DNA from 2 places in the Sediminicoccus rosea genome. Region 2 is predicted to be linked to the other one. Evidence: predicted binding sites of a transcription regulator. Region 2 holds the regulator's gene; the other holds the start of a gene.
The links. Region 2 encodes HrcA, which represses chaperone genes, less so after heat shock. Its sites were predicted from a motif close to GTTNGCACTCNCNNNNNGNGAGTGCNAAC; they were not measured.
Positions count from the first base shown of each region.

Region 1 (15,362 bases), 510 kb from region 2:
CATGGGCGCGCTGGACCATGAGCCCGGTTGGGCGGCGCCGGCCGCGTTGCGGCCGGATGGTTTTGCTGAGCGGCCCCAAGCGCCGGGCGCCGCCTCCGGCGGCTTGGCTTCGCCGCGCCATGGGCGCGCTGGACCATGAGCCCGGTTGGGCGGCGCCGGCCGCGTTGCGGCCGGATGGTTTTGTTGAGCGGCCCCAAGCGCCGGGCGCCGCCTCCGGCGGCTTGGCTTCGCCGCGCCATGGGCGCGCTGGACCATGAGCGCCGGCCGCGTTGCGGCCGGATTCTCCGAGCATGCTGCCTGTCTTGATCACGCCCGCGCCAACAGCTTCGGTGCCGGCGGCACCAGTTCCTCCGGCCGCATCGGCCGTCCCACCAGCCAGCCCTGGATGATGTGGCAGCCCGCGCGGCGCAGCGCGAAAGCCTGGCCCTCCGTCTCCACCCCCTCGCCGATCACCTCGATCCCCATGCCACGCGCCAGCGCCATGGTGGCGCGCAGCACGGCGTAGGATTTCGGATCATCCGGCAATCCCGCCGTGATGGAACGGTCGAGTTTCAGCCGCTGCACCGGCAGGCGCACCACATGCGGCAGGCCGGAATGACCGCCGCCGAAATCATCGAGCGAGAGCGGCACCCCCACCTCCCGCAGCGCGGCCAGGGTCCGCGCCACGCCGGGCAGGTCGCGAATGGCCAGGTCCTCCGGGATCTCGATTTCCAGCCGCGCGGCCTCCACCCCGGCCGCGGCCAGCGCCTCCGCCACCTCGGTGGCGAAGGCCGGGTCATGCAGCGTCGCGATGGAGATATTGATGCCAAGATGCGCCGGCGCCTCCGGCCGCGCGCCCCAGCCGGCCAGCAAGGCCACCGCGCGGTTGAGGACGAAGCGGTCGAGCTGCAGCATCAGCCCCGATTCCGCCGCCGCGACGAGAAGCTCCGCCGGCGGCACGCTGCGGCCGAGCCGCGCACTGTCCCACCGGATCAGCGCCTCGGCGCCGATCAGCCGTCCGCTCTCGAGGTCGAGCTGCGGCTGCACATGCAGCTCGAGCTCGCCGCCCACCAGCGCCTCGCCGAATGCCTCCCGCAGCTCCGCCCGCTGCTCGGCCCGCGCACGCAGCGCGGGCTCGAACAGCGCCACCGCATCGCCGGAGGCCGCCCGCGCCTCGAACAGCGCGAGGTCGGCGGCGCGCAGGAGCTGGTCCGCCTCCTGCCCGTGTTCCGGCGCGCAGGCGACGCCCAGGCTGCCGGACAGCGGCAATTCCGTGCCGCCGATCTCGATCGGCCGGCGCAGCGCCTGACGCAGGCGTTCGGCCAGCGGGGCCGCGCTTTCCGCCCCGGCGCCGAAGGCCAGGACGGCGAATTCATCCCCGCCCAGCCGGCTCACCAGGTCGCCGGGGCGCACCGCCTCGCGCAGCCGCCGCCCGGCCTCCACCAGCAGCGCATCGCCCATCGCCTGCCCGTGGCGGTCATTGGCCGCCTTGAACTGGTCGAGGTCCACCAGCACCAGCACGCCGCGCTGCTCGGCGGCCAGCATCTCCTGCAGGGCCGCGCGGAAGGTGCCGCGGTTGATCAGCCCGGTGAGCGGGTCGCGCTCGACCAGATGCTCGATCCGCTCCTGCGCGGCCTTGAGCGGCGTCACATCCACCACGGAGAGGATGCAGCCCCGCAGCCCCTGGGCCGAAAGCCAGGGCGAGGCGGTGATCCGCAGGCGCCGCTCCGTCTGGCAGGGCAGGGCGAGCTGCGCCTCGCTCTCCACCTCCGTGCTGAAGCCGAAGGGACCCTCCGGATCGGCGGGCGAGGTGAGCACGAGGCCGGATTCCGCCAGCGCCGGCGGGGCCTGGGCGCCGAACAGCGCCGTCAGGCGGCGATTGGCGAAGATCGTCCGCCCCTCGTCATCCAATTGCCAGATGCCGACGGGCGCCATCTCCAGCAGCGCGCGCAGGCGGCCCTCGGATTCCGCCAGGGCCAGCTCGCCGCGCTTCACGGCGGAGATGTCCACCGCGAAGACCGCGACCTCGCCGCCCGGCAGGCGCGTCTGCCGCATGCGCTCCCAATGGCCCTCGGCGGTGAGGATCTCGAAGGGCTCGCCATCGGCGCGGGCGTGCTTCCCCATCCGGCGGGCCATCTCGGCGGCGCGCTCATGGGGCGGCAGATGGGCGAGCAGCGCCTGCATCACGGCGCCCAGATGCGGCCGTGGGCCGAGCGGCGCGACGCGGCGCGTCCATCCCTGCTCGGGCCGCCCATTGTGCCAGACCAGGCGTTGATCGGGCGCGTAGATGGCGACGCGATAGGGCGTGGCGGCCATCACCTGCCGCCAGAGCGAGCCCTCACGGCGCAGGCGGCAGGCCCACCAGCCGAGCAGCCCGAGCGGCAGGACCAGCAGGAGAGCCCAGGGCGGCGCCGGCAGCCAGGCAAGGCCGAGCATCAGCGCCGCGGCCAGGGCGGTGCCCAGGCACAGAAGCGGGAGGTTCAGGCGCGGCGGATGGGGCATGGCACTCTCTTCCAAGGGAAGATAGCGCCGGGGCCGGTTAAGCCTTCCTTGCGGCTCCGCCGGAAAAACCGATTCAGATCAGCGCGATGAGCGCCAGCGCGGCCAGGGCGCCGCCGCCTGTCAGCAGCGCGGCGCGCAGTGCGCCACCCGCGGCCACCTGCCCTTCCGCGCGGGCCAGCAGCCAGCCCGCCGCCGCCACGCCGCCGAGCGTGAGCAGCAGCGAGGGCCAGGCGCCCGGCGCGGCCAGCAGCATCAGCGGCAGCAGGGGCAGGAGTCCGCCCAGCGCCTGGCCGACCGCCAGCGCCGCCGCCTCCTGCGCCGCACGCGCCGGCTGCGGCTCGATGAGGTCGAGTTCGAAGCGCATCATGAAGTCCACCCAGCGGCGCTTGTCGGCGGCGATCGCTTCCACCGCGCGGGCCAGCGTGTCGCCGCGCAGCCCGTAGCGATGCAGCACGGCCGCCACCTCCCAGCGCTCGCGCTCGGGATAGGTCTCGGTCTCCTCCTCCTCGCGGCGGCGCTCGGCCGCGTAGCGTTCGGTGGCGCCGAGCACGGCGAAGTAGCGCGCGAGCGCCGCGACCACGGCGCCAGCCCCCAGCGCGGCCACGCCGCCCGCAAGCAGCGCAGGGCCGGTGACGCCCAGCGCCATGAGCCCGATGACCACCGCGAGCGGCAACACCGGCCCCTGCGCGAGGCCTGTGAGGAAGGGCACCTCGGCACGGCTCAGCAGGGCATGCTGCTCCCCCTCCGGGGGCCCTGGCGGTGCGGGCGGCAATCCGTCGCGATAGGGGTGGGGGGCAGGCTGATCCATGGGGCGATCCTACCTCATCCGGGCATCGCGGCGAAACCTCCGCATGGCGCAACAAAAAAGGGCGCCCGGTGAGGGGCGCCCTTTCGGCTCGACAGTCCCGTGGGACCGTCGAATTCAGCTGGCCTTGAGGTTGACCGCGGACGTCTTGCCGCGCTCTTCCGCCAGTTCGTAGGAAATCTGCTGGCCATCCTTGAGGCCCTGCAGGCCGGCGGCCTGAACCGCCGTGATGTGCACGAACACATCGGAGCCACCACCGGCCGGCGAGATGAAGCCGTAACCCTTGGTCGCGTTGAACCACTTCACGGTGCCAGAAGCCATCCGCTTATTCTCCAAAAGCATGCGCGCGGGAATCTCCGGCGCATTATCACCCACTCCAGCCGGACTTCGCAGGACATGCGCTTCACGCCCACACCTTTCCCGGCAGGGGCACGCGATGTCCGGCGGGTACACATCCAGCGGGTCTGAAGAGAGCTTCTGGGGTCGGCACGGCAAGACGAAGGTGGGAGCACAAGCGCAGATCGGCCGGGGGAAGTCAAACAAAACCGGCAGGCCTTCTGCCATGCACCGGACGCGTGGCGCGCAAAAAGAAAGGGCGGCCCTTGCGGACCGCCCCTCCCGTTACGCGAACCGAGGTGACCTGGACTTAGAAGTCCATGTCGCCCATGCCGCCCATGCCGCCACCGGGGCCACCGGCGGGCGCCGCGGCCTTCGCCGGACGCTCGGCCACCATGGCTTCCGTGGTGATCAGCAGCGAGGCGACCGAGGCCGCATCCTGCAGCGCCGTGCGCACGACCTTGGTCGGGTCGATGATGCCGGCGGCCACCAGGTCCTTGTACTCGTCGAGCTGCGCGTCGTAGCCGAAGGTCCACTCGCCCGAGCGGAGCACTTCACCCGCGATCACCGCGCCGTCCTTGCCGGCGTTGGTGGCGATCTGCTTGACCGGCGCCTGGATCGCCTTGCGGACGATCTCGATGCCGACCTGCTCGTCGCTGTTCAGGCCCTTGAGGCTGCCCAGGTTGGTCGAGGCGCGCAGCAGCGCGGTGCCACCACCCGGAACGATGCCTTCCTGAACGGCGGCGCGCGTCGCGTGCAGCGCGTCGTCCACGCGGTCCTTGCGCTCCTTCACTTCCACTTCGGTGCTGCCACCGACGCGGATGACGGCCACGCCACCGGCGAGCTTCGCCAGGCGCTCCTGCAGCTTCTCGCGGTCGTAGTCCGAGGTGGTCTCCTCGATCTGCGCCTTGATCTGCTCGCAGCGGCCGTTGATCTCGTCCTTCGAGCCGGCACCATCCACGATCGTGGTGTTCTCCTTCTCGATGCGGATGGTCTTGGCCTTGCCCAGCATCGCCAGCGTGACGGTCTCGAGCTTGATGCCGAGGTCCTCGCTGATCAGCTGGCCGCCGGTCAGGATCGCGATGTCCTCGAGCATCGCCTTGCGGCGATCACCGAAGCCCGGCGCCTTCACGGCGGCGATCTTCAGGCCGCCACGCAGCTTGTTGACCACCAGCGTGGCCAGGGCCTCGCCTTCCACGTCCTCGGCGATGATGACGAGCGGACGGCCGCTCTGCACCACGGCCTCGAGCAGCGGCAGCATCGGCTGGAGCTGGGAGAGCTTCTTCTCGAAGATCAGGATGTAGGGCTGATCCATCTCCGCGATCATCTTCTCCGCATTCGTGATGAAGTACGGGGAGACATAGCCGCGGTCGAACTGCATGCCCTCGACGACGTCGAGCTCGGTCTGGATGCTCTTGGCTTCCTCGACCGTGATCACGCCCTCATTGCCGACGCGCTCCATGGCGGAGGCGATCATCTCGCCGATTTCCTTCTCGCCATTGGCGGAAAGCGTACCGACCTGGGCGACCTCGGCGGAGGTGGTGATCTTCTTGGTCTTGGCCTCGAGCTCCGAGACGACCTGGGCCACGGCCTTGTCGATGCCGCGCTTGAGGTCCATCGGGTTCATGCCGGCGGCGACAGCCTTGGCGCCCTCGCGGACGATGGCCTGGGCCAGCACCGTCGCGGTCGTCGTGCCGTCACCGGCGGTGTCGTTGGTCTTCGAGGCCACTTCGCGCACCATCTGGGCGCCCATGTTCTCGAACTTGTCGGCGAGCTCGATTTCCTTCGCGACGGTCACGCCGTCCTTCGTGATGCGGGGCGCACCGAAGGACTTGTCGATCACCACGTTGCGGCCCTTGGGGCCCAGCGTCACCTTCACGGCATCGGCCAGGATGTCCACGCCACGAATCATCTTCTCGCGCGCGGAAGCGCCGAACTTCACGTCTTTGGCAGCCATTTGATCACCTCATATGGGGTTGAAAGCGATGGTCGTTCGGGCCTTTAGGCCTCGACGATGCCCATCACGTCGGATTCCTTCATGATCAGCAGCTCTTCGCCGTTGACCTTCACCTCGGTGCCGGACCACTTGCCGAACAGGATGCGGTCACCCGCCTTCACGTCGAGCGGGCGGACCTTGCCCTCTTCATTCACGGTGCCGGCGCCGACGGCCAGGACTTCACCTTCCTGCGGCTTCTCCTTGGCGGTGTCGGGGATGATGATGCCGCCCGCGGTCTTTTCCTCGGCCGTGATACGGCGAACGAGAACGCGGTCGTGCAAGGGGCGGAACTTCATGTCGGTTCTTTCCTCCTGATGAGTCAGGCTATGGGAACCTCCCCGCGTGCGGCGCCTGTTGGCACTCACTGGCGAGGAGTGCCAGCGACTTAGGCTTGGCCTCAGGCAGAGTCAAGACAGATGGCAGCACTCTCTGAGTGCGAGTGCTAATCCGCTGAATCAACAGAAGATTTTTCTGGCGAAGCCGCTTCCGATCATGTCAGCCTCATGACGTGACCAGCCCGTCGGACGGGCCGGCAGGAGGATCAGCCGGTCCCGCGGGTTGGAAAACGACCCCGAAGGAGGCTGCTTGATGCTGGATGTACTCTCCCCGATGGTCCGCCAGAAGGACTGGAGGCTCACCACCGCGGAAATCCTCTACCACATGCCCGACCACCCGGGCGTCCTGCAGACCTTCATCTGGCAAAAGCACGACCTGGCCCCGAGTTTCCCCGAACTCACCCGCTTCCTCGACTTCTGGAAGCGCGAGATCGAGGGGCCGCTGCATTCCGTTCGAGTCGCGAGCGCGGCGCTGATCCGCCCGGCGGACCTGAAATACGCGAACGGGGTGTTTTTGTTGCATTAATGCCCTCAAGCGCCGGGCGAAGTTTTTGACGCCCTCAGACGCCGGGCGCGGCCTCCGGCCGCTTGGCTTCGCCGCGCGACGGGTGCGCTTGGCCGCACGGGCAGTTGGGCGGCGCCGGCCGCGGTGCGGCCGGATTCGTCAGGGTTCGGCCTGACCTGATGTGTTCGGCGAGCTTGGGGGCTTAGCGGGCGGCCCCGCTCCAGGTGATCGCACCCGCCGTCCCGCAGGCCCCACAAAGCGGCTTCCACGCCGAATGCTCCGCCCCGCAATGCCCGCAGCGCCAGACCGGCTCGACCGGCGCGGCCGCCGCCTCGCGCAGCCAGCCCGCCTCGCGCTCGCGCGCCGCATCCGGCCCGTGCTCGGCGCGCTCCACCTCGCCCAGCAGGGCGTAGCAGCGCCGGTCGGCCTGGCCGGTCTCGCGCCAGAGGTTCAGCTCATGCCGCGCCCGGCCAGTCAGCCCGGCCTCGAAGGCGATGCGCGCACGCAACAGCCGGCTCTCCGGATGGGCCGGGGTGTGGCGGGTCAATTCCTCCACCAGCCGCACCCGGCGGATGCGGTCCGTGTCCAGGCCCAGCAGCAATTCCGCGATGCCGGGATGCGGCGCGGCGTTCCAGCCCTGCTGCAGCACGCCGCGCGCCCGGCGCGGGTGCCCGGTGTCCAGCAGCCGGCTGGCATGGGCGATCACGCCCGGCGCGAAGCCCGGCTCGGCCAGGAAGGCCTGGCGCTCCAGTTCGGCCGCGCGGAGTGGGTCCTTCTCCTGCAGGGCGGCCGCCAGGCTGAGCGCCGCGCGGGGCCCGTCGGCGCCCGAGAATGCCAGCGCCTCGCCCCAATCCTGCCGGCGCCGCGCCACCTCCGAACGCTCGGCGCGCAGCCATTCGGCGCTGGGCTCGGCCGATTGCGCCTCGGCCGCAATCTCGCGCGCGGCGTCCCAATCGCCCCGCGCCTCGGCTTGCCGCAGCAGGCCGCGCAGCCCCAGGAAGCGTGCCTCGGGCTGTGCCGCCAGGGCCTCGAAGGCCTCGGTGGCGGCGGCCTCGTCCCCCTCGGCGCGGGCGGCCTCGGCGGCCAGCAGCAGGAGCTGCGGGCTGTCCCCCATCAGGCGGCGGGCGCGCGTCACCTCGATGCGCGCGGCCTCCGCCCGGCCGGCGGCCAGCGCCACCAGGGCGCGGGTCAGCGCCAATTCGCCCTCGGCCCGGTGCTGCCGCTCCAGGCGCAGCCGGCGCCGCGCTGGCCAGGCCAGCAGCCAGGACCACAGGCGCAGCAGCGCGTGCAGCAGCAGGAAGCCCAGCGCCGCGGCCAGGATGCCAGCGGCCAGCGGCAGCCCGATCCAGAGGTCGCCATGGCGGATCTCGACGCTGCCGCCGAGATCCATCAGCGCCATCACGCCGGCGAAGCCCGCCAGCAGGACCAGCAGCAGCTTGAGGACCAGCCGCATCAGCCGCCGGCCAGGGCGCGCAGGGCGAAGCGCGCCTGGGCGAGGGCCTGGGCCTCCTCCAGCCAGGCGCGCATGCCCTGGCGCAGCGGCTCGGGCAGGCGGCCGAGATGCCCGAGCGCACCCTCCACATCGCCCGCCTCCAGCGCGCGCCGGGCGCGTTCCACATTGGCCTCGGTCGCGTCGCCCCAGACCACCTCCTCGCCCCGGCGGATGGTGAGCAGGCTGTTCAGCCGCGGCAGCGTCCCCTCCTGCGCGGCGGCGCGCGCCTGGCGCAGCGCCTCCTCGAAACCGAGGCGCAGCGCCGGTTCGGTCGGTGGCGGGCTGGTGGCGAAGCGCGCGAGGGCGGGCGGCGCGGGCTGGCCGAGCCGGGCCAGCGCCGGCGCCAGGGGCTGCCCGGCATCGAGCAGCGCGCGCAGGGCATCAATGGCCGCCAGCCGCTCGGTCCGTGCCTCGGCGGCGGAGAGACGCTGCAGGGCCTGCTCGACGGGGGCAAGGCGTTGCGCCGCCAGCGCCTCGATCGCGGCCACGCGCTGGGCGACCAGCGCCTCCAGCGCGGCCAGCCGCTGCAACAGCCCGGTCTCCAGATTGGTCACGCGCTGGCCGAGGCTCGCCTCGCCCGCCAGGCGCGCCTGGTCGAGATGCGCCACGCGCGCGGTGAGCGCCTGCTCCGCCGCCTCCCGCCGCGCCGTAGCATCGGCCATGCGGCCCGTGACGGCCGCATCCAGCGCCGCCGCGCGCTGGTCGAGCCGCGCGGTACCCGCCGCCTCCACCGCTGCCGCCGCCTCGGTGATGCGCTGGCCGAGCGCCGTCTGCAGCGCGGCGATGCGCTCCTGCAGGGCGGCCTCGCCCGCCGTGCGATTGGCCATGACCTGCCGCTCCAGCGCGGCGAGCGCCACCGGGTCGCCCGCCGGACGGTCGCTGAGCAGGCGGATGGTCGCCTCGGCGGCGGCCAGGCGGGTCAGTGCGGCTTCCAGGGCGACCGGCTCCACCACGGGCCGCGCGGCGAGTTGCTGAATGGCAGCCTCAGCCATCGCCACGCGGGCATCCGTGCGCGCGGGGGGCGTGCGGCCGCCGAGCAACCAGAGGATGGCCAGCACCAGCAGCAGCCCCGCCCCCAGCAGTGCCACCCAGGCGGGATCGAGCTTGCGGGTCATGGGAGCAACTCCAAGAGATGGTCCTGGTCGGGCCGCCGCGCCACGCGGATGCGTCGCCAGCGCACCGTCTCCAGCGCCGCCGCCACGCGCGGGCTGATGGCCAGCGCCTCGATGCCCTGGAGCGCCGCGCCAAGCCCGGTGCCCGCGAGCAGCGCCACGCTACACGCGGCGCTGCGCGGGGAGAAGAACATGGCGTGTGACACCTGACCGGCCGCGATGGCATCGCGCGCCGCCTCCGGCAGCGAAGGCGCCTCGCGCGCCGCATAGACGACGCGGCGGATCACGCGGAAACCCCGCGCCCGCAGCAGGGCCGTGAGGTCGAGCGAATAGGCCGCGCCCACCGCCAGCAGCAGCGGGCCCTCCGCCGGGCGCAGCGTCGCGGCGCAGAGTTCCGCCAGCGCCGCCGCATCGCCGCCGGCCGCCCGCACATCGGCGAAGCCCGCCGCGCGCGCCGCCTCCGCCGTCGCGGCGCCGACGGCCAGCACGGGGATGGGCCAGGGGATGAGCGCACGCGCGGCGGCGCGGCTGGTCAGCAGCAGGGCCTGGGCATGGGCCGGTGGGGCGAGCGGGCGGGGGGTCAGCAGCAGCGCCGGCGCGAGGACTGGCGTGAAGCCCAGGGCAGCGAGGCGGCTGGCGGTCTCGGCCGCGCCCGGCTCGGGCCGGGTGACGAGAACGCCCCGGGGGACGTGCCCGGTCATCTCAGCCGAAGATGTCGGCCGGGCTGTCCGCCCGCAATTCCTCGCCGAGCGTGGTGCCGAGCCGCGCCGCATCCTCCGCCGCGCCCTCGATCTCGCGCTTGAGCAGGAAGCTGCCATCCTCGCGCGCCACCAGCCCGGTCAGCCGCAGCGTGCCATCCGGCAGCAGCCGCGCATGCCCGCCGATCGGCGTGCGGCAGGAGCCGTCCAGCGCCGCCAGCAGCGCGCGCTCGGCCTTGGAGACGGCGGCCGCCTCGCGATCCTCGATGCCGGAGAGCAATTCGCGCAGTTCGACATCGTCGGCGCGGGTGGTGATGCCGACGATGCCCTGGCCGGCGGCCGGCACCATCGCCTCGGGCGGCAGCACCACCGCCGCGCGATCCTCCAGCCCCAGGCGGCGCAGGCCGGCCAGCGCCAGAAGCGTGGCCGTCACCTCGCCGCGCGCCACGCGGTCGAGCCGCGTCTGGACGTTGCCGCGCAGGGTCACAACCTTCAGGTCCGGCCGCGCGGCCAGCAATTGCGACTGCCGCCGCAGCGAGGAAGAGCCGACCACGGCGCCCGCGGGGAGGCAGGCATAGGGGTCGGCCGGATCCGGCGTGCCGCAGCCGGGGCCCAGCACCAGCGCATCCCGCGCATCCTCGCGCCGCAGGGTGCAGGCCAGAACGATGCCGGCGGGCATCTCGGTCTCCAGGTCCTTCAGGGAATGCACCGCGAAATCCACCCGGCGGTCCAGCAGCGCCTCATGGATCTCCTTGGCGAAGAGGCCCTTGCCGCCGATCTCCGCCAGGCGACGGTTCTGCACCAGATCCCCCGTGGTCGCGATCGCGTGCTCCTCGAAGGCGTTCACGCCGCGCAGCACCGGACAGAAGCCGGTGATGATCTCGAGGAAGTGCCGCGTCTGCCAGAGCGCGAGCGGCGAGGCACGCGTGCCCACGCGCAGCGGCAGGGCGCGCATGCGGGAGTGCTTGGCCGCTTGGGGAGCGGGAGGGGCGGACGTGGCGGAAGACATCGGCGCGTCATATAGGGCGGGAGTGATGAACGAAACCCGCCCTGATGCATTGCCGATCCTCGGAATCGAGAGCAGCTGCGACGAGACCGCCGCCGCCCTCCTGGATGGGACCGGACAAATCCTCGCCGAGGCGGTCTTCACCCAATCGGCCGAGCATGCGCGCTTCGGCGGCGTGGTGCCCGAAATCGCCGCCCGCGCGCATCTCCAGCGCCTCGCGGGCATGGTGCAGGGCGTGCTGGCGGAGGCGGGCCTCACGCCGCGCGACCTCGGCGCCGTGGCGGCGACCTCGGGGCCGGGGCTGATCGGCGGCCTCATCGTCGGCGCCAGCCTGGGCAAGGGCCTGGCGCTGGGCGCGGGCATTCCCTTCCTCGGCGTGAACCACCTGGAGGCGCATGCGCTGACGGCGCGGATGCCCGGGCTGTTCGAGACGCCGCCCGCATACCCCTTCCTGCTGATCCTGGTCTCCGGCGGGCATTGCCAATGCGTGGCGGTGGAGGGGATCGGCCGCTACCGCCGCCTCGGCACCACGCTGGACGATGCGGTGGGCGAGGCCTTCGACAAGGCGGCCAAGCTGCTCGGCCTGCCCTGGCCCGGCGGCGCGCATCTGGAGCGGCTGGCGGCCGGCGGCGATGCCGGCGCCGTGCCCCTGCCCCGCCCGCTGCTGCGCCGGCCGGGCTGCGACTTCTCCTTCTCCGGCCTCAAGACCGCGGTCGCCCAGGCCGTCGGCAAGGGCTACCGGCGCGAGGACATCGCGGCGAGCTTCCAGGCCGCGGTGGCCGCCGTGCTGGCCGACCGCGCCCGCCACGCCGCCGCGATGCTGCCCGAGGCGACGGCGCTGGTGGTGGCAGGCGGGGTCGCCGCCAACCAGGCGGTGCGCGCGGCGCTGGCCGAGGCCACGCCCCTGCCCCTGCTGGCACCGCCGCTGCGCCTCTGCGGCGACAACGCCGTGATGGTGGCCTGGGCCGGGCTGGAGCGGCTGCGCGCCGGGCAGCGGGACGCCCTGGGCCTCGCCCCGCGCCCGCGCTGGCCGCTCGGCGATCTGGCGCCACCGGCCCCTGCGCCCCAGGCATGAAATGGCCGTAAACCCTGACGCGCCACATTGACGGGGCCCGCCGCCGCGCTCAGTTTCCGCCGATGAGCGAAGCCACCCTCTCCGCCCGCCGCGACTATCAGATCTGCGCCCTGATCGGCACGGGCCACTTCCTCAGCCACTTCTACATGCTCTGCCTGCCGCCGATCTTCCTGCTCTGGCGCGCGGAATTCGACGTCTCCTTCGCGATGCTCGGCGCCTCGCTCGCGCTGATGAGTGGCACGACGGCGCTGCTGCAGACCCCCGTGGGCTTCCTGGTGGACAAGTATGGCGCGCGGCGCTTCCTGGTGGGCGGCACGCTGCTCATGGCGCTTTCCATCAGCGCCATGGCCTTCGTGCAGGATTTCCGGCTGATCCTGGTGCTGGCCGTGCTCTCGGGCATCGGCAATTCGGTGATCCATCCGGCGGACTACGCCATCCTCGCCGGCTCCATCCGCAAGGAATTCGTGGGCCGCGCCTTCGCGCTGCACACCTTCACCGGCAATCTCGGCTTCGCGCTCGCCCCCCCGGTCGTGGCGCTGCTGCTGCTGGTGATGGATTGGCGCGGCGCGTTGCTGCTGGTCGGGCTGCTCGGCGTGCCTGTCGTCGGCCTGATCCTCTGGCAGTCGCGCATCCTGAGCGACCAGCCCAAGGCACGCGGGGCCAAGAAGGAGGGCGGCGTCAGGCTGCTCACCAGCAAGCCCATCCTCGCCTTCTTCGCCTTCTTCCTGCTCTCCGCCATGGCGGGCTCGGGCATGACGGCCTTCCTCATCACCGTGCTGGGCAAGCTCTGGGGCACGCCCATCGCCGTCGCCTCGCTGGCGCTGACCGGGTACATGGCGGGTGCCACGGGGGGCACGCTGGTGGGCGGCTGGTGGGCCGACAAGAAGGGCGGAAACCTGCTCGGCTTCGTCAGCGTGCTGACGCTCTGCGCCGCCGGCCTGATCCTCTCGCTCGGCTTCCTGCCCATGGCGGAATGGCTGCTGGCGCCGGTGGCGCTGGTGGCCGGCCTCTGCCTCGGCTCCTCGCGCACGCCGCGCGACGTGATGCTGAAGGAAGCCTGCCCGCCCGGCGAGATCGGCAAGGTCTTCGGCTTCGTCAGCGCCGGCCTGCCGCTCGGCTCCGCGCTCATGCCGGTGCCCATGGGGCTGCTGATCGATTTCGGCCTGACCTGGCTTGTGCTGCCGGTGGTGGCCAGCCTGCTCGTGCTCTCGCTGCTCTGCGCCGGCAGCGCGCGGGCGATGGCGCCGGTGGCCGCCCCGCGCGTGCAGCCGGCCGAATAGTGCCCGCCTTCGACGCCTGGCTGTACTGGATCGACCACGCGGCCATCGCGGTCTTCGCCATCTCGGGCGCGCTGGTCGCCTCGCGCAAGCAGATGGATGCGGTGGGCTTCATCCTCATCGCCGTCGTCACCGGCTTCGGCGGCGGCACGCTGCGGGACCTGCTGCTGGGCCGCACGCCCGTCGCCTGGCTGAAGGCGCCGGAACTCGTCGCCGTGGCGGTGGTGGCGGCGATCCTCGTCTTCTTCATCGCGCATCTGGTGCAGAACCGCTTTCGCGCGCTGCTCTGGGCCGATGCGGTGGGGCTTTCCATCTATGCCGTGCTGGGCGCCGAGATCGCGCTGCTGGCGGGCGCGCATGCCTGGGCGGCGGTCATCCTCGGCGTCATCACCGCGACCTTCGGCGGCATCGCGCGCGACGTGATCTGCAACGAGATCCCGCTCATCCTCCGGAAGGAGATCTACGTCACGGCCGCAGCGGCCGGCGCCACGGTCTTCATCCTGCTGCGGCTGGAAGGCATCTGGCGCGAGCCCGCCTTCATGGCCGGCGTGCTCACCTGCTTCCTGATCCGCGCGGCCGCGCTGCGCTATGGCTGGAGCCTGCCGGGGTATCGCGCGCGTCCGGGCCGGGACTATCCTGAAGCCGACAGGTGAAGGGAAACGCCATGGAATATCGTGTGCTCGGCCGCAGCGGGATGCGCGTCAGCCGGCTCTGCCTGGGAACCATGATGTTCGGCGGCCCGGCCGATGCCGCGACCAGCGCCCGGATGATCGCTACCGCCAAGGAGGCCGGCTTCAACTTTCTCGACACGGCGGATGTCTATTCGCGCGGCGCCTCGGAGGAGGTGGTGGGCCAGGCGCTGGCCGGCACGCGGAATGACTGGGTGCTGGCAACCAAGCTCGGCAATGCGATGGGCCCGGGCGCGAATGAAAAGGGCCTCTCCCGCGCCTGGATGATGCGCGCGGTGGAGGGCAGCCTGAAGCGCCTCGGCACCGATCACATCGACATCCTCTACCTGCACCGCGAGGACCATGACACGCCGCTGGAGGTGACGGTGGCGGCGCTGGGCGATCTGATCCGCGCGGGCAAGATCCGCGCCTTCGGCCTCTCCAATTTCCGGGCCTGGCGCATCGCGGCGCTCTGCGAGGCCTGCGACCGGCTGGGCGTGGACCGGCCGATGGTGAACCAGCCACTCTATCACGCGCTGAACCGCATGGCGGAGGTGGAGGTGCTGCCGGTCTCGGCGCATTACGGCCTGGGCGTCTTCCCCTACAGCCCGCTGGCGCGCGGCGTGCTGACCGCGAAATACGACCCCGACGCGCCGCCCGCGCCGGACAGCCGTGCAGGCCGCGGCGACAAGCGCATGCTGGAGGCGGAATGGCACCCGGCCTCCATCGCCATGGCGCAGAAGCTGGCGCGGCACGCGGCGGCGCGCGGCGTGGCCTCCGCGCATCTCGCCATCCAATGGGTGCTGAAGAATCCGATCATCACCGGGGCCATCGTCGGCCCGCGTACCGAGGCGCAACTGGCCGACTACATCGCCGCCCTCGACTGCCCCTGGACGGCGGAGGACGAGGCGGTGATCAGCGGCCTGGTCACGCCGGGCCATGCCGCGACGCCGGGCTACAATGACCCGGCCTATCGCATCGAGGGGCGGCCGGCTTAAGCCGCCGCCGCTTCCTCGGCTTCGATCGTCACCGCCGCCGCATGGACGACGGAGGCGATGCGGACCGCGGCCTGCACCTGCTCGCTGGTCAGGCCGGCATGCTTCACCACCTTCTCATGGCTCTCCATGCACATGCCGCAGCCATTGATGGCGGACACCGCGAGCGACCAGAGCTCGAAATCCGCCTTCTCCACGCCGGGCTTCGCCATGATGTTCATGCGGAGCTTCGCCGGCATCGAGGGGTAGTCGCCGCCCACCAGGTGGGTGAAGCGGTAGTAGATGTTGTTCATGCCCATGATGGAGGCCGCGCCCTTGGCGGCGGCGAGCGCCTCGGCGCTCAGCTGCGGGCCGAATTCGGCGAGGATGGCGCGCGTCACCGTGGCGTTGCGGCTGGCCAGGGCGGAGACGATGAAGGTGCCGGCGCGCTGCTGCACGGTGAGCGAGGGTTCGGCCGCGAGCGAACCGAGGTTCAGCTTCTGGTCCTTGGCGTATTCGGGGAGGGCATTGCGCAGGGCTTCCAGCGACATCACGCGGGCTCCAAACAGGTCAGATTGTGGGAAAGGAATGCCCCCGTCGCG
Region 1 covers NZ_CP137852.1:4,932,984-4,948,345, forward strand. The annotation lists gene R9Z33_RS23770 (putative bifunctional diguanylate cyclase/phosphodiesterase) at 307-2,481, opposite strand; gene R9Z33_RS23775 (VIT1/CCC1 transporter family protein) at 2,555-3,289, opposite strand; gene R9Z33_RS23780 (cold-shock protein) at 3,404-3,607, opposite strand; gene groL (chaperonin GroEL) at 3,933-5,579, opposite strand; gene groES (co-chaperone GroES) at 5,624-5,914, opposite strand; gene R9Z33_RS23795 (usg protein) at 6,207-6,479, shown strand; gene R9Z33_RS23800 (heme biosynthesis HemY N-terminal domain-containing protein) at 6,661-7,911, opposite strand; gene R9Z33_RS23805 (hypothetical protein) at 7,911-9,065, opposite strand; gene R9Z33_RS23810 (uroporphyrinogen-III synthase) at 9,062-9,763, opposite strand; gene hemC (hydroxymethylbilane synthase) at 9,765-10,769, opposite strand; gene tsaD (tRNA (adenosine(37)-N6)-threonylcarbamoyltransferase complex transferase subunit TsaD) at 10,795-11,841, shown strand; gene R9Z33_RS23825 (MFS transporter) at 11,904-13,121, shown strand; gene R9Z33_RS23830 (trimeric intracellular cation channel family protein) at 13,121-13,771, shown strand; gene R9Z33_RS23835 (aldo/keto reductase) at 13,783-14,784, shown strand; gene R9Z33_RS23840 (carboxymuconolactone decarboxylase family protein) at 14,781-15,311, opposite strand.
Region 1: groES (co-chaperone GroES) is a predicted target of HrcA. The motif match lies at 5,972-6,000, and genes of this name have one in related genera.

Region 2 (15,362 bases):
TGTGACAGCACGGACACGCTCTACGAGAAGAGCAACTACCGGCTGCCGATGGCGCTGACGGCCGGTGACCGCGTGGAGCTTCTGGCCACCGGCGCCTACGTCACCACCTATGCCAGCCAGAAGTTCAACGGCTTCGAGCCGCTGGCCGAGCACTACATCTGATCGAGACGGGGAGCGCGCGAGCGCTCCCCCATCATCCAGCCGCCCGCGCCACCGGCGCCCAGCGTGCCGTTTCCTCCACCACGAAGGCCTGCATCTGCGCCCCGCTCATGTTGCCGAGCGAGGCGAGCCCCAGCGCGTCCATGCGCTCGCGCACCACGGCCTCCTGCATCGCGGCCTGACAGATTTCGTTGATGCGCGTGGCGATGGCCGGCGGGATGCCGGCGGGGCCGGCCAGCAGGAACCAGTTGTTCGCCACGACGGATGGGAAGCCCGATTCCCGCACCGTGGGCACATTCGGGAAGATCCCGATGCGCTCGGCGCTGGTGAAGGCCAGCGCCCGCAGCGCGCCCTGCCGCACCGAGCCCGCATGCGCGCCGATCGTATCCCAGAGCGAGGTCACGTCGCCCGAGAGCACCGCCGCCTGCGCCTCGGGCGCGCCGCGGAAGGGCACATGCAGCAGCCTGACCCCCACCGCCTGCTCGAAGAGCATGCCGGCGAGATGCCCGATGGAGCCGGCGCCGGAATTGCCGAAGCTGATGCCCTCGGGCCGCGCGCGGGCGGCGGCCGCATAGTCCTGGATCGTCTGGTAGGGGCTTTGCGCACGCACCGCGCAGACGATAGGCGCGCCGCCAAACATGGTGATGAAGGTGAAGCTCTCCGGCCGATAGGTGATATTGCCCATCAGCGTGGGTGCGACCGTCAGCGGCCCGGTGTTGGTGATGAGCAGGGTGTGGCCATCGGGCGCGGCCTGCGCCGCCTGCGCCGTGCCGACCGAGCCGCCGGCGCCCGGCCGCGCCTCCACCACGAAGGGCTGGCCGAAGGCGCGCTCCAGCCGCTCGCTCATCAGGCGCATCACCACATCGGTGGTGCCGCCGGGGGAATAGGGATTGATCACGCGCACCGGGCGGCTGGGCCAGGCCGGTTGCGCCGCGAGGGTGACAGGCGCGGCGAGCGCGCTGCCCAGGATGAGGCGGCGGGACAGGGGCATGGGCTCACTCCTGCTGAAAGGCGCGGCAGAAACCGGAGAATCCGGCGCCGCACCCCTCGGCGGAGCGAAAATCATGCCAGAGGCAGGATCAGCCCTTGCCGGCCACCACCACCATGGCGGGCTTCAGCAGGCGGCCATTCAGCGTCCAGGCGCTGGTCCATGCCTGGAGCACCGTGCCGGGCTCCACGCCTTCCGGCGCGGGGGCCTCGCTCATCGCCTGGTGCAGCTCGGGGTCGAAGGGCTGGCCCTCGGCCGGCTTGCGGTGCACGCCGTGGGTTTCGAGGCGCTGCAGCAGGAAGCGCTCCACCCCCTCGAAGCCGCCGCGCATCTTGCCGATGATCTCGGCCTCGCCTTCCTCCGCCTTGGGCAGAAGATCGAGCCCGCGGCGCAGGTTTTCCGCCACTTCCGTCATGTCGGTGGCGAATTTCTGCACGGCGTAGTTGCGCGCCTTCTCCACCTCGTCCTTGCCGCGGTTGCGGACGTTCTGGACCTCGGCCTCGGCGCGCAGCCAACGGTCCTTCATCTCGGCCAGCTCGGCCTCGAGGGCGGCGATGCGCTCCTCCGGCGTGGGGGCGGGCGGGGGCGCGTCAGGGGTCTCCGGCGTGGCTTCGGCCGGGGAAGGGTTGGGTTGTTCGCTCATGCCTCAGAGGTAGGCGCGTGGCGGCGCCGGATCAACCCAGCAGCCGGCCGATGACGCGGGCCGTGTAGTCCACCACCGGGATCACACGGCCGTAATTGATGCGGGACGGCCCGATCACGCCGATCGCGCCCACGATCTTCTCCTGCGCGTTGCGGAAGGGCGCGACCACCACGGAAAGCCCCGCGGTGGAGAAGATGCCGCTTTCGGCGCCGATGAAGATCTGCACGCCCTCGCCCCGCTGGGCCAGTTCCAGCAGCTTGAGCGTGGTCTCCTGCGCCTCCAGCCGCTCGAACAGCGCCTGGATCTCCTGCACGCGGGCCAGGTTCTCCATGTTCTCCAGCAGCCGCGCCTGGCCACGCAGGATGAGCGAGCCGCTGCCACCGCCCGCCCAGGTCGCCATGCCCGCCTCCACCACCTGGGTGGTCAGCGCGTCCAGCGCGGTGCGGTTGGCGGCGATCTCGGCCATCACATTGGCGCGCGTCTCGTCCAGCGTGCGGTCGGAGAGGCGGGCGTTGAGATAATTGCCCGCCTGCACCAGCGCCGAAGGCGGCAGGCCGGGCGGCACCTCGATCACGCGGTTCTCCACGCGGCCATCGCCCTGCACCAGCACCACCAGCGCGCGGCCGGGGCCGAGCGGCACGAATTCGATATGGCGCAGCGGCGCCTCACCCTTCGGCGCCACGACCAGGCCCGCGGCGCCGGCCAGGCCCGAGAGCATCTGCCCGGCTTCCGCCAACGTGTCCTGCAGGGAGCGCCCATGCGCGGCGCAGCGGGCGGCGATCTCGGCGCGCTCCTCCTCGGCCAGGTCGCCGAATTCCAGCAGGCCATCCACGAAGAGGCGCAGCCCCTGCTGCGTCGGCAGGCGGCCGGCGCTGGTGTGCGGCGCGTAGAGCAGCCCCGCTTCCTCAAGATCGGCCATCACGTTGCGGATGGAGGCGGGCGAGAGGTTCAGCGGCAGGCGGCGGGAGAGGGTGCGGCTGCCCACGGGCTCGCCCGTCGCGACATAGACTTCCACCAGCTCGCGCAGCACGGCGGTCGAGCGGGGGTCCAACGCGCTGGTGGCGATACTCGGCACCGCGAAGAGGGGTGTCTTGATGGGGGTGTGCATCGCTGGCGATAGCTTGGTTATCCGGGGGGCATTGGTCAACCTTTCCCGGGCGGCCCCCCAAGGGTGCCCCAAAGGGTGGCCCCTGGTCAGCGGGCCGCGCTTTGCCTATTGCGGCCCCAGAAACCTGAGGATTGCCCGAACATGCGCCCATCCGGCCGCGCCCCCGACGCCCTGCGCCCCATCTCCATCGAGACCGGCATCGCCAAGCATGCGGAGGGCTCCTGCCTGATCCGCATGGGCAACACCGAGGTGCTCTGCGCCGCGAGCCTGGAGGCGCGCGTGCCGCCCTTCATGCGGAACCAGGGCCTGGGCTGGGTGACGGCCGAATACGGCATGCTGCCCCGCGCCACCCATACCCGCGGCGACCGCGAGGCGGCCCGCGGCAAGCAATCCGGCCGCACGCAGGAGATCCAGCGCCTGATCGGCCGTTCGCTCCGCGCCGTGACCGACCGCAAGGCGATGGGTGAGATGACCGTCACGCTGGATTGCGACGTGATCAACGCCGATGCCGGCACGCGCTGCGCGGCCATCACCGGCGCCTGGGTCGCGCTGCACCTGGCCTTCCAGCATGCCAAGCGCAACAACATCCTCAGCGCCATCCCGCTGACCGATCATGTCGCCGCCATCTCCTGCGGCATCGCGGGCGGCGAGGCGATCCTCGACCTCGACTATGCCGAGGACAGCACGGCCGATGCGGATGCGAATTTCGTGCTCGCCGGCAATGGCAACCTGATCGAGGTGCAGGCCACGGCCGAGGGAGCGCCCTTCAGCGAGGCGCAGTTCCTCGCGATGCTGGACATGGCGCGGGACGGCGTGGCGCAGCTGGTCGCCGCCCAGAAGGTCGCCGTCGGCCTGTGAGGAAGCTGGCGCCGGGCCGGCTGGTCCTTGCCAGCCACAATGCGGGCAAGCTGCGCGAGTTTTCCGCGCTGCTGGCCCCGCATGGCCTGGAGCTGGCCTCGGCTGGCGCGCTCGGCCTGCCGGAGCCGGCGGAGACGGGCACGACCTTCATCGAGAATGCCAGGATCAAGGCGCTGGCCGCCACGCACGCCACCGGCCTGCCGGCCCTGGCCGATGACAGCGGCGTGGCCGTGGCCGCGCTTGGGGGTTCGCCTGGCGTCTATACGGCGGATTGGGCCATGCAGCCGGACGGCACGCGCGACTATGCCGCTGCCATGGCGCGCATCGCCGCGGAGGATCGCAGCGCGCGGCGCCGCTGCGCCTTCGTCGCCGTGCTGGTGCTGGCCTGGCCCGATGGCCACAGCGAGGCGTTCGAGGGGATCTGCGCCGGGCATTGGGTGGCGCCGCCGCGCGGCGGGAATGGCTTTGGCTATGACCCGATGTTCGTGCCCGATGGCGCTGCGCTGACCTTCGGCGAGATGACGCCGGAGGAAAAGGCGCGGCATAGCCACCGGGCGCGGGCCTTCGCCGCGCTGGCGGCAGGGTGTTTGGGCTGACCGGCAGGAAACTTGAGTTTCCTGCACCTTCATCACACAGAAGATCCAAGAAACTGAGTTTGTCGGCGCGAGAGCGCGAGAGGGCAGCGCCCTCTCGCAAAGGCCTCAGCTCGCCTTCTTGAGGAATCCCGCAAACGCCGCCTGCGCCTCCGGGCTGCGCAGCCGCTCGCCGAAGCTGACACGCTCGGCCGCCATCGCGGCCTTCACCGCCTCCATGTGCGGCGCGCGGATCAGGCGCTTGGATTCCTGCACCGAGCCGGGCGGGAGCGCGGCCAGCGTGGCGGCCATCTGCGCCGCCGTCGCCTCCACCTCGTCATCCGCGACGGCCCGCGTGGCGAGGCCCGCAGCCGCCGCATCCGCGCCGCTGAAGCCCGCACTCGCCAACAGCCACCAATTGGCGATGGCGGGGCCGACGCGCGCGGGCATGAGCAGGGAGGACCCGGCCTCGGGGCAGAGGGCGAGGCGCGTGAAGGGCATCATGAGCCGTGCCGTCTCGCTGGCCACCACCACGTCGCAATGCAGCAGCATGGTGGTGCCGATGCCCACCGCATTGCCGCGCACGGCAGCGACGACGGGCTTCCGGAAGGCGAGGATCGCCTCGAGGAAATCGAAGGCGGCACCGGGGTCCTTCGGGTCACGCTCACCGGCCTTGGCGAAGTCGCCGATGTCGTTGCCCGCGGTGAAATCCGCGCCGCCGGCCAACAGCACCACATGCACCGCTTCATCGGCGGCCGCGGCGTGCAGCCCGGCCGCCATGCCGCGATACATGTCGCGCGTCAGCGCGTTCTTCTTCTCCGGCCGGTTGAGGCGGATGGTCATGACGGCGCCGTGGCGCTCGGTCAGCACATGGTCGGTCATCGCGTTTCCCCTTTGCGGAGGGGAATTAGATCAGAAGATCGCGGCGAAGGGGAGGATGCGGATGGGGGCTCCGGGCGCCAGTTCCGTGACGCTTTCGGGCAGTTCCGCGAAGCCGTCCGACTGCGTGAGCGAGGTGAGCAGCCCCGCGCCCTCGCGCGGGAATTTTTGGGCGACGAGACCTGCCTCGGTTTCCGCGAGCGTCACGCGCACATATTCGCGGCGGCCCAGCTTCTTGCGATAGGCGAAGCCGCTGACGGCCGGCACGCGCAATAGCGTCTCGGGCGCCGCACCAGCGAGGCGCAGCGCCAGCGGCCGCACCAGATGCAGGAAGGTGACGACGGCCGCGACAGGATTGCCCGGCAGACCCACCATGGGCACGCCCTGCACCACGCCCATCGCCGCCGGCCGCCCCGGCTTCACCGCGAGGCGCCAGAAGACGAGCTTGCCCGCACCCTCGATCGCGGCACGGACGTGATCCTCCTCACCGGTCGAGACGCCGCCGGAAGTGACCAGCAGGTCCTGCGTGGCGGCGGCGGCATGCAGCGCGCGCGCCGTCTCGGCCGCGTCGTCGGGCAGGATGCCAAGGTCTGTCACCTGCACCGGCAGGCGCGCCAGCATGGCCATCAGCGTGAAGCGGTTGCTGTCGAAGGTCTGCGCCGGGCCGAGCGCGGCACCGGGCGAGGCCAGCTCATCGCCGGTGGAGAAGACGCCCACGCGCAGCAGCGGCCGCACCGGCAGCGTCGCGAAACCGAGCGCCGCGGCAAGGCCGAGCTCGGGCGCGCGCAGGCGGCGGCCCTCGGGCAGGGCCTCGCTGCCCTGGGACACATCCTCGCCGGCGGGGCGGGCATTGGCGCCGGGCTTGAGGCCGGGCGGCAGCAGCAGCGCATCACCCTCCAGCCGCGCATCCTCCTGCATCATCACCGTGTCCGCGCCCTCGGGCATGGGCGCGCCGGTGAAGATGCGGGCGGCGGTGCCGGGGGCGACCATGCCGCCGGAATGCCCGGCGGCGATGCGGCCGGCCAGCGTCAGGCGCGTCTCGCCATCGGGCGAGAGATCGGCATGGCGGAAGGCATAGCCATCCACCGCCGAGTTGAAGAAGGGCGGCAGCGGCGTTTGCGCCCGCAACGGGCCAGAGAGCACGCGACCCAGCGCCGCGCGCAGCGGAACCTCCTCGGCGCCCGGCAGCGGCGTCACGCGCTCCAGGATCAGCGCCTGCGCCTGCTCCACCGTGAGCAGCGGTCCCCCGAAGGCGAAGCAGTCATCGGAGAGCTGCGCCATGGCTCAGCGATAGTCCACCGCGAGGCGCAGCGCGGCATCGGCGATGGCGGGGATGTCGTCCAGCGACACCCAGGCGGGGGCGCCCGGGGGTGGGGCTACATCGCTCGCCACCAGGCCGATGCGCGGATCTTCCGGGTGCAGCCAGGGCTTGCCGTTGGCGGCGCGGTGCACCTCGATCTTCGGATGCGCCTCGCGCTTGAAGCCCTCGATGATGACGAGGTCCACCGGGGAGAGATGCGTGAGCAGTTCCGCGAGGGCCGGTTCCGGCGCGTCGCGATGTTCGGTCATCAGCGCCCAGCGCTTCGCAGAGGCGACCAGCACCTGTGAGGCGCCGGCCGCGCGATGCTCGAAGGAATCCTTGCCCGGCTGGTCCACGTCGAAAGCGTGGTGCGCGTGCTTGAGGGTGGAGACGCGAAGCCCGCGCCCCCGCAGTTCCGGAATGAGCCGGGTGAGGAGCGTGGTCTTGCCCGCGCCGCTCCATCCCGCGAGGCCGATGATGCGCATGGGGGCCTTTCAAACCCCCAGGCGCGGCGCGTCAAGCATGCGCGTCAGAACCGATAGGCCACGCCCGCCGTGATGGTCTGGAAGGTGGCGAAGTTGTAGGTGGTGTCATTGTCCACGCCGCCGGTCAGCATGCGCCAGCCGAGCGTTGCCTGCCATTGCGGCGTCAGGTCGAAGCCGGCGCGCAGGCCGAGATCCACCGCGCTGCCTTGGGAGGCGGCGAGCCCATCCACCTCGCCCATCAGGCTGAGGCGCGGCGCCACGCGCCAGTCGAAGCTCGCATGCAGCAGCGGCACGAAGCCGACATTGGAATCGCTGCGCGTGATCCCGTTCTGGCTGAGCCGGATTTCGGCGTCGCGGATCAGGCCGGTGAGGCCGACGCGCAGGCGGAAATCGGGCGTCTGCACCAGCGTGTAGCGATAGGTCGCCCGCCAGGTGTCGAAGCGGTAATCACCCGTGGTGCGAACGCCCGGCGCGAAGGTGGTGTTGGCGAAGTTGGTGGGGCCCAGCAGCGTACCCGAGCCCTCATTGCGCAGATACTGGTAGGCGACGAGGAAACCATGCCGCTCCCACGGGTCCCAGGCGAGGGTCGCGCGGAAGAAGGGCGAGACCGGGTCGCCCTGCAGCGCGTTCATGTTGAACTGCGTGCCGGTGTTGCCGGGGTTGCGGACCTGGTTCTTGGTCTGGAAGGTCGCGCCGGATTCGAGGTCGAGCCGCCAGGCCGAACGGTCCTGCGCGGCGGCGCCGAAGGAGAGGAAAACGGCCATCGCCGGGGCGATGGCCGCAAGTTGAATGTGACGCATGGGAACCCCCGATAAAGATGGCGGTCCTGTAACCCAGAACCGCCCTCCCGCGAAGGGGTCGCCGGCCTTACTCCGCCGGCTTCACGCCGGAGGGCGCCACGACCTGGCGAGCCTTGGCCATCTCCTGCTCGACCCAGAGGCCGTGGTGCTCCTTGGCCCAGTTCAGGTCCACCTCGCCCGAGCCCATGGCATCGAAGGCGCCTTCCATGCCGACCGAGCCGATGTAGATGTGTGCGATCATCGCCGCCACCATCAGCACCGAGAGGATGGAGTGGATGATGTGCGCCAGCTGCATGTCGGCCACGCCGAACTCGCCCCAGAAGGGGAAGATCAGGAAGTAGCCAGAGGCCGCGACGATGCCGCCGCCCAGCACGGTGATCCAGAACACCATCTTCTGGCCGCCGTTGAAGCGGCCGGCCTTCGGATGGCCCTTGCCGATCAGGCCACCGCCCATCTTGAACCACTCGATGTCACGGCCGTTCGGGATGTTGTCCTTCACCCAGAGCAGCAGCATGACGACGATGCCGAGCGTGAAGGGGAAGGCCACGAAGTTGTGCGCGATCTTCCCCCAGAGCGACACCTCGGCGAAGGTATAGGGGCCGAGGATCGGCAGCAGGATGTGCCGGCCGAAGGTCAGGTTCAGGCCGGTCAGGCCCAGCACGATGAAGGAGGAGGCGACCATCCAGTGGTTTGCGCGCTCCAGCATGTTGAAGCGGCTGATGGTGCGGCCGGCCGGCCCGCCCTCGATCCGGATGCGGCCGCGCGTGGCGTAGAACGCGATCAGGATCAGCGCCATGCCGCCCACCGCGATGCCGCCGACCCAGGCCAGCGTCACGTTGTGGAAGTCGCGCCAGGCCTTGCCCTGCGGCTGGATGAGGACTTCCGAGCGCGGGTCGGGGATCGAGGTGCGACCCTCGACGCGGCCGCCCTGCAGCAGGCGCTGCATCTCCATCTCGTCCGCGCTGACCGTGCCGCGGCCGGAGCCGGCCTGGGTCGGCGCGTTCTGTGCGAAGGCCGGCGCGAGGCTGGCGGTCGAGAAGGCCAGGAGCAGCACCAGGAAGGGTGCGAGAATGAGCCGTTTCATGTGCATTCCTCCGGGAGGTTTCGCCTCCCTCGAAAAAACTTGGCCCCGGCTCTCGCCGGGGCCGTATCCGATCAGGTGGTGATGTTCTCGCGATAGGCGGTGCGCCAGCCCCAGGCGCCCGAGCCATAGCCGCGGCGCTGCACGCGCTCACGGTAGATGGTCGCGATCATCTCGCCATCGCCGGCGAGCAGCGCCTTGGTGGAGCACATCTCGGCGCAGAGCGGCAGCTTGCCTTCGGCCAGGCGGTTGCTGCCGTACTGCGTGTACTCCACGCGCGTGTTGTCCTGCTGCGGACCGCCGGCGCAATAGGTGCACTTGTCCATCTTGCCGCGGCCGCCGAAGTTGCCCACGCGGGGGTACTGCGGCGCGCCGAAGGGGCAGGCGTAGAAGCAGTAGCCGCAGCCGATGCAGGTGTCCTTGTCGTGCAGCACCACGGCATCGGCCGTGGTGTAGAAGCACGAGGTCGGGCACACCGCCGCGCAGGGCGCGTCGGTGCAGTGCATGCAGGCCATGGAGATCGAGCGCTCGCCGGGCTTGCCGTCATTGATGGTGACGACGCGGCGGCGGTTGATGCCCCAGGGCACCTCATGCTCGTTCTTGCAGGCGGTGACGCAGGCGTTGCACTCGATGCAGCGATCCGCGTCGCAGAGGAATTTCATGCGGGCCATGTCGTTTCTCCCTTAAGCCGCACGGATCTGGCAGATGGTGACCTTGGTTTCCTGCATGAAGGTCACCGGGTCATAGCCGTAGCTGGTGAGCGTGTTCACCGACTCGCCGAGCACGATCGGGTCCGTGCCCTGCGGGTACTTGCTGCGCTGGTCCGTGCCCTGGAACCAGCCGGCGAAGTGGAAGGGCATGAAGGCCACGCCGGGGCCCACGCGCTCCGTCACCAGCGCCTTCACGCGGGTGCGGCTGCTGCTCTCGGGGCCCATGACCCAGACCCAGCCGCCGTCGCGGATGTTGCGGGCCGCGGCGTCGCGCGGGTTGATCTCCACGAACATGTCCTGCTGCAGCTCGGCCAGCCACTTGTTCGAGCGGGTTTCCTCGCCGCCGCCCTCATACTCCACCAGTCGGCCGGAGGTGAGGATGATCGGGAATTCCGCCGCCAGTTGCGGGCTGCGCGCCTGCACCGACTGGCCCAGATGCGGCAGGCGGAAGCCACGCCGGTCGGGGAGCGTCGGATACTGGGCGATCAGGTCGTTGCGCGGCGTGTAGATCGGCTCGCGATGGACCGGGATCGGGTCGGGCAGGTTCCACGCATTGGCGCGGGCCTTGCCATTGCCGAAGGGCGAGCAGCCATGCGCGATGGCCACGCGCTGGATGCCGCCCGAGAGGTCGGTCATCCAGGACACCGCGTCCTGGTTGGCGCCACCCACACGGGCGATGCTTTCCTTCTCGGCCGCCGTCAGTTCATCGAACCAGCCGAGGCGCTTGAGCACGGCCACCGTGAACTCGGGGTAGCCGTCCTGGATGTCGGAATCCTTGGACCAGCTGCCCTCGGCCAGCATGGTGACGCCGTTGCGCTCCAGGCCGAAGCGCGGGCGGAAGCTGCCGCCGCCATCCTTCACGGCGATGTTCGTGTTGTAGAGGATGTGGCTGCCGGGGTGGCGCATCTCGGGCGTGCCCCAGCAGGGCCAGGGCAGGCCGTAGTAGTCGCCGCGAATCTCGGCGGGCGCGTTCGCACCGGCGCGCAGCGTCACCAGGTCGAACTTGTCCTGGTGCTGCTGGTGCAGCTTGAGGCGCGCGGCGGAGATGCCCGAGTAACCCGTGCCCCAGGCGCCGCGGTTGATCTCGCCCAGGATGCTCTCGGCCGTCGGTTCGCCGTTCACGATCTCATAAGGCCGGAACATCTCCTCCGCGATGCGGTAGGTCATGTTGCGGCGCGTGGCGGCGGCATCGAGCGACTTCGCGAGGTCATAGATCACGCGATAGTCGGTGCGGCTCTCGAAGATCGGATCCACCACCTTGGAGCACCACTGCACCGAGCGGTTGGAGCTGGTGCGGCTGCCATTGCACTCGAACTGCGTGCAGATGGGCAGCAGATAGGTGTTCTCGCGGCGGCCGGAGAGCACGGCGAAGGTCGTCGGATGCGGGTCGGCGACGACCAGCAGATCCAGCGCCTCCAGGCCCTTCACCGCCTCGGGCATGCGGGTGACGGTGTTGCCGCCATGGCCGAAGACGATCATGCCCTTGGTGTTGTCGCGCTGCTGCACCTGGTCCTTGGGCAGCAGGATCGCGTCGAAGTAGCGCGTCGTCGGGATGCCCGGGGTGTGCATCATCTGCGGCGTGTCGAAGCGCGCGCGCATGCTCTCGAAGGAGACGCCCCAGACACGCGACCAGTGGCGCCAGGCGTTCTCATCAATGCCGTAGTACGCGGGAAGCGTCGCGACATCGAGGCCGAAGTCCGACGCGCCCTGCACGTTGCAGTGGCCGCGGAAGATGTTGGCGCCCGTGCCTTCCTTGCCGACATTGCCGGTGGCCAGCAGCAGGATGGAGTAGGCGCGCACATTGGCGGTGCCGACCGTCTTCTGCGTGGCGCCCATGCACCAGATCAGCGTCGAGGGCTTCTGCGTCGCGAACTTCTCGGCGACCGCGCGGAGCTGCGCGCCCGGCACGCCGGTCACGCGCTCGACTTCCTGCGGCGTCCACTTGGCGACTTCCGCACGCACGTCGTCCATGCCGTGCACGCGCTGGCGGATGAACTCCTTGTCCTCCCAGCCGTTCTGGAAGATGTGCCAGAGCATGCCCCAGATGATGGGGATGTCGGTGCCCGGGCGGATGCGGACGTAATCGGTCGCATGGGCGGCCGTGCGCGTGTAGCGCGGATCGATGACGATCAGGTTGGCGCGGTTCGTCTCCTTGCCGGACAGCACGTGCTGCAGCGAGACGGGGTGCGCCTCCGCCGGGTTCCCGCCCATGATGATCATGGTCTTGGAATTGCGGATGTCGTTGTAGGAGTTGGTCTGCGCGCCGTAGCCCCAGGTGTTGGCGACGCCCGCCACCGTGGTCGAGTGGCAGATGCGCGCCTGGTGGTCCACGCTGTTCGTGCCCCAGAAGGCGGCGAACTTGCGGTACAGGTAGGCGCCCTCATTGGAGAACTTGGCGCTGCCGAGCAGGAAGACGGAGTCGGGACCGGACTTCTGCCGGATCTCCATCATCTTCTCGCCGATCTCGGACATCGCGGCGTCCCAGCTCATGCGCTGCCACTGGCCGCCCACGAGCTTCATCGGGAACTTGATGCGGCGGTCGCCATGCACCAGCTCACGCACCGAGGCGCCCTTGGCGCAATGCGTGCCGCGGTTGATCGGCGATTCCCAGGCGGGCTCCTGACCGACCCAGACGCCGTTCTGCACCTCGGCGACGACCGTGCAGCCGACCGAGCAATGGGTGCAGATGTTCTTGACGCGGGTGACCGGCTGTTCGTGGTTGATCACGCCGGTGGCCGCACCTGCGGCCTCGGCCATGCGCGGCGCGATGCCGGCCAGCGCGGCCACGCCGGCGCCGGCAAGACCAGCCTGCTTGAGGAAGCCGCGGCGATCGAGACCGCCGGCGGAGAGGCCCTGATAGGCGGAGGCGAGGCGCTGCTTGGCGCGGACCCCGTCGGAGCGCTTGATGAGCATGGTGCGAGTCTCTCCCGGGCTCAGGTTTCGTAGCGGTTGGTGCGGTAGAAGGCCTGCACCGAGGGCGAGTTGGGCTGGTAGCGCGCCGCGACGCGGGTGGCCGCGTTCTCCTTGCGGGCGTCACGCGCCGGCACGGAATCGGCGCGCTGCGCCAGCGCCGGCGTCACGGCCGCCGCCGCGGCGGCGGTGCCGAAGCCCAAGGTCTTGAGGAACCCACGGCGCTTGCCGGCCGTCTCCTGTTCATTCGCCATGGCGATTCTCCTCTCCCTTCAAAAAAGTCAGGCCGGCAGCTCGGCCGCGGCCAATTCCACATCCATCAGCGCGCGGCCCAATTCGCCGACGGGCCGGTAGAACACCGCCGCCTGGGCCACGCACAAATCGCTGAAGCAGCGCATCGCCCAGGGGCGGATATGCCGCTGGAACATCGCATCGGCCTCCTCCGGGACGCCGCCGCGGAGCAGGCCCGCCATCACCTCACAGAGGAAGGCGATGTGGTCCTCGGGCTCATGCACCCCGGCGGAGCGGGCAATGCCCAGCCGCTTGAGGTCGGAGCGCAGCTCGGCGAGCGGGCGCTCATGCAGGAAGCCGGTCAGGTAGTAGGAGGCGTAGGGCAGCAACTCGCCGCGCCCCAGGCCGATGAAGAGCTCGTGATACTCGCGCTCCAGCGCCGCGGGCTCGGCCGCGCGGGCGGCGGCGGCGAGCGCGCCCAGCGCGCGGCCGATGGGCGAGTCATCCGCCGGGATGGCGGTGAGACGCGCGAGCAGGGCAGGGTCCGGCACGTCGCTCAGCAGATGGCCGAGCAGGGCGTAGAGGTTGGCGCGGCCCTCGCGCAGCGGATCGGCCGCCTGGGCCGAGGGGGCGGGCCAGAGGTCGGGGCGCAGGGCGTGGCGCGAGATGCCGGTCGCGGCCTCGATCTCGGGCACGCGTTCGGCGGGAACACCCTGTTGTTTCCAGAGGAAGACCGTGCGGCGCGCGACATTGAGCGCCGACTGGAAGGCTTCCATGCCCCCAGCCGCGGCGATGGCTGCGTCTAGCCCGCCTGTCTGTGTTCCCCGGTCCATTGAGATGACAGTGCAGAAATCTTGCACCGGCGTCAACCGGGACGAACAAAACAGGCCGCGTTTTCAAAGACTTATATGAGAATGCGAAGCATTCTCAAAAGACGGCAGGCGCAAACCGGCCTTCAGGCGGGCATGGCGCCGCCATGGCGGCGCCGGGGCGGCGGCGGCGGCTCCTCCAGCGTGGGCGGCGGCACCGGCAGCGGCGCCTCGCTCAGGCGGATCGGGTCCAGCGCCAAGATGTCCTGGCTGTCATCCGAAGCGGACGGTCCTTCCACCAGCAGGGGCTCTTCCGCCGGCGGCGGCTCGCCTTCCGGCTGTGGCTGGCCGGCCTCGGCCAGGGCCAGGGCGCCGGGCGGCGGTTCGGCCGGCTTCTCCTCCTCCGCCTCCATCTCGCCGATGGCCTGGTTGACCAGCTTCCGCAGCGCCTCGCCCGTCTCGGCCAGCACATTGCTGAAGCCATGCGGCAGGCCGCCCGGGGTGTTGAAGTCCCAGGCGTAGTCGAGCGGGCTCATGTAGTCGCGGATCAGCGGATCAGCGAGCCAGGCCTTGCGCAGCGCGGCATTCCGCAGCGCCTGGGGCACGCCGGGCTTGAGGAAGACGGTGAAGTCGCTGCTCGCATCCAGCGTCTCGATGGGCGGCAGGGTGGAGATGTCGAATTCCGGCTCGGGCGGCGGCGCCTCGGCCACCGGTTCGGGCTCGGGCTCCGGCTGCGCCTGGACCGGCGGGGCGGGTGGTTCGGGCTCTGGCACCTCCTCGCCGCGCTTGCGGCGCGACCAGCGGCTCAGGAAGCCGAGCTTTTCCGCCTCCTCCGGCATCACACGCGGCCCTTCCGGCCCAGCGAATCGATGTCCTGCCGGTCGCGCTTGCGCTTGTGGAATTCGCGCTCGACGTGATGGGTCGCGACGAAGCTCGCCAGCAGCACGGCGAGGCCGGGTGGCAGCGGCAGCGCCTCGATCAGGTCGGAGGGGCCTTCGGTGTAGATCTCGGCCTCGCCGGGATCCACCGTCACGGCCTGGATGCTCATGCCCTCCGGCGTGTCGCGCAGCACCACCCAGATGCGCGGCTCGGCGGCTTCCAGATTGTCCTTGTAGTTGGGCGTGTCGGTGCGATGGAGCTTCACCTCCGCCGTGCCGGCGAAGAAGACCTCTCGGCCATTCTCCTCGCGCAATCTGGTCCAGGCGGGAACGGGCGGCGCCTCCTCCAGCACGGCCAGGGCGCGCCAGACATGGGACTGCCAGATGGTCACGCCCGGCCGGCGCTCGGCCAGGATGGCCACGGGGATGGTGAGTTCGGAGGGGAGTGCCGCTTCGCTCATGCCGCCTTCTCCGCTTCCACCAGCGGCAGGCCGCTCACCAGGTTCTGCGGCTTCATCCGCACGCGCTGCGCCGCATCCATGGCCAGCGCCAGATAGACCGGCCGCCCCTGGGCGCGCTTCACGACCCGCGTCGGATCCTCGAATTCCAGCACGCCCAGCCAGAGGATGCGGGCGAGGTCCGCCTGCTTCACCTTCTTGCCGTCCCACAGCGCGTTCGCGATGCGCGTGGCCTCCGCATCCAGGCCGACATGCCAGGTCCAGTTGCGGTCCTCGATGACGGGCACCGGCTTGATCCGCACCGTCTCGCCGAACATGTGCCGCGTGAAGCGCTCCAAAGCGCGGGCCAGGCCGAACTGGCCCTGGCGCGATTCGGCGATGTCCAGCGCCATGTCATGTGCGTCGGAGCGCGCCTTGTAGCCGGGCGCATTCTCCTCGCTCAGCACGTCCAGCTCCACCTCGCGGGGCGGGGCGCCGGCCTCGGTCAGCAGGC
Region 2 covers NZ_CP137852.1:324,467-339,828, reverse strand. The annotation lists gene R9Z33_RS01635 (type III PLP-dependent enzyme) at 1-162, shown strand, start outside; gene R9Z33_RS01630 (Bug family tripartite tricarboxylate transporter substrate binding protein) at 194-1,150, opposite strand; gene R9Z33_RS01625 (nucleotide exchange factor GrpE) at 1,239-1,790, opposite strand; gene hrcA (heat-inducible transcriptional repressor HrcA) at 1,822-2,898, opposite strand; gene rph (ribonuclease PH) at 3,040-3,756, shown strand; gene R9Z33_RS01610 (non-canonical purine NTP pyrophosphatase) at 3,753-4,352, shown strand; gene R9Z33_RS01605 (enoyl-CoA hydratase-related protein) at 4,458-5,210, opposite strand; gene R9Z33_RS01600 (molybdopterin molybdotransferase MoeA) at 5,241-6,488, opposite strand; gene mobB (molybdopterin-guanine dinucleotide biosynthesis protein B) at 6,492-6,992, opposite strand; gene R9Z33_RS01590 (hypothetical protein) at 7,037-7,756, opposite strand; gene R9Z33_RS01585 (formate dehydrogenase subunit gamma) at 7,860-8,876, opposite strand; gene fdh3B (formate dehydrogenase FDH3 subunit beta) at 8,948-9,544, opposite strand; gene R9Z33_RS01575 (formate dehydrogenase subunit alpha) at 9,557-12,496, opposite strand; gene R9Z33_RS01570 (twin-arginine translocation signal domain-containing protein) at 12,517-12,747, opposite strand; gene R9Z33_RS01565 (molecular chaperone TorD family protein) at 12,775-13,557, opposite strand; gene R9Z33_RS01560 (DUF3306 domain-containing protein) at 13,680-14,372, opposite strand; gene R9Z33_RS01555 (DUF3305 domain-containing protein) at 14,372-14,872, opposite strand; gene R9Z33_RS01550 (DUF6352 family protein) at 14,869-15,362, opposite strand, start outside.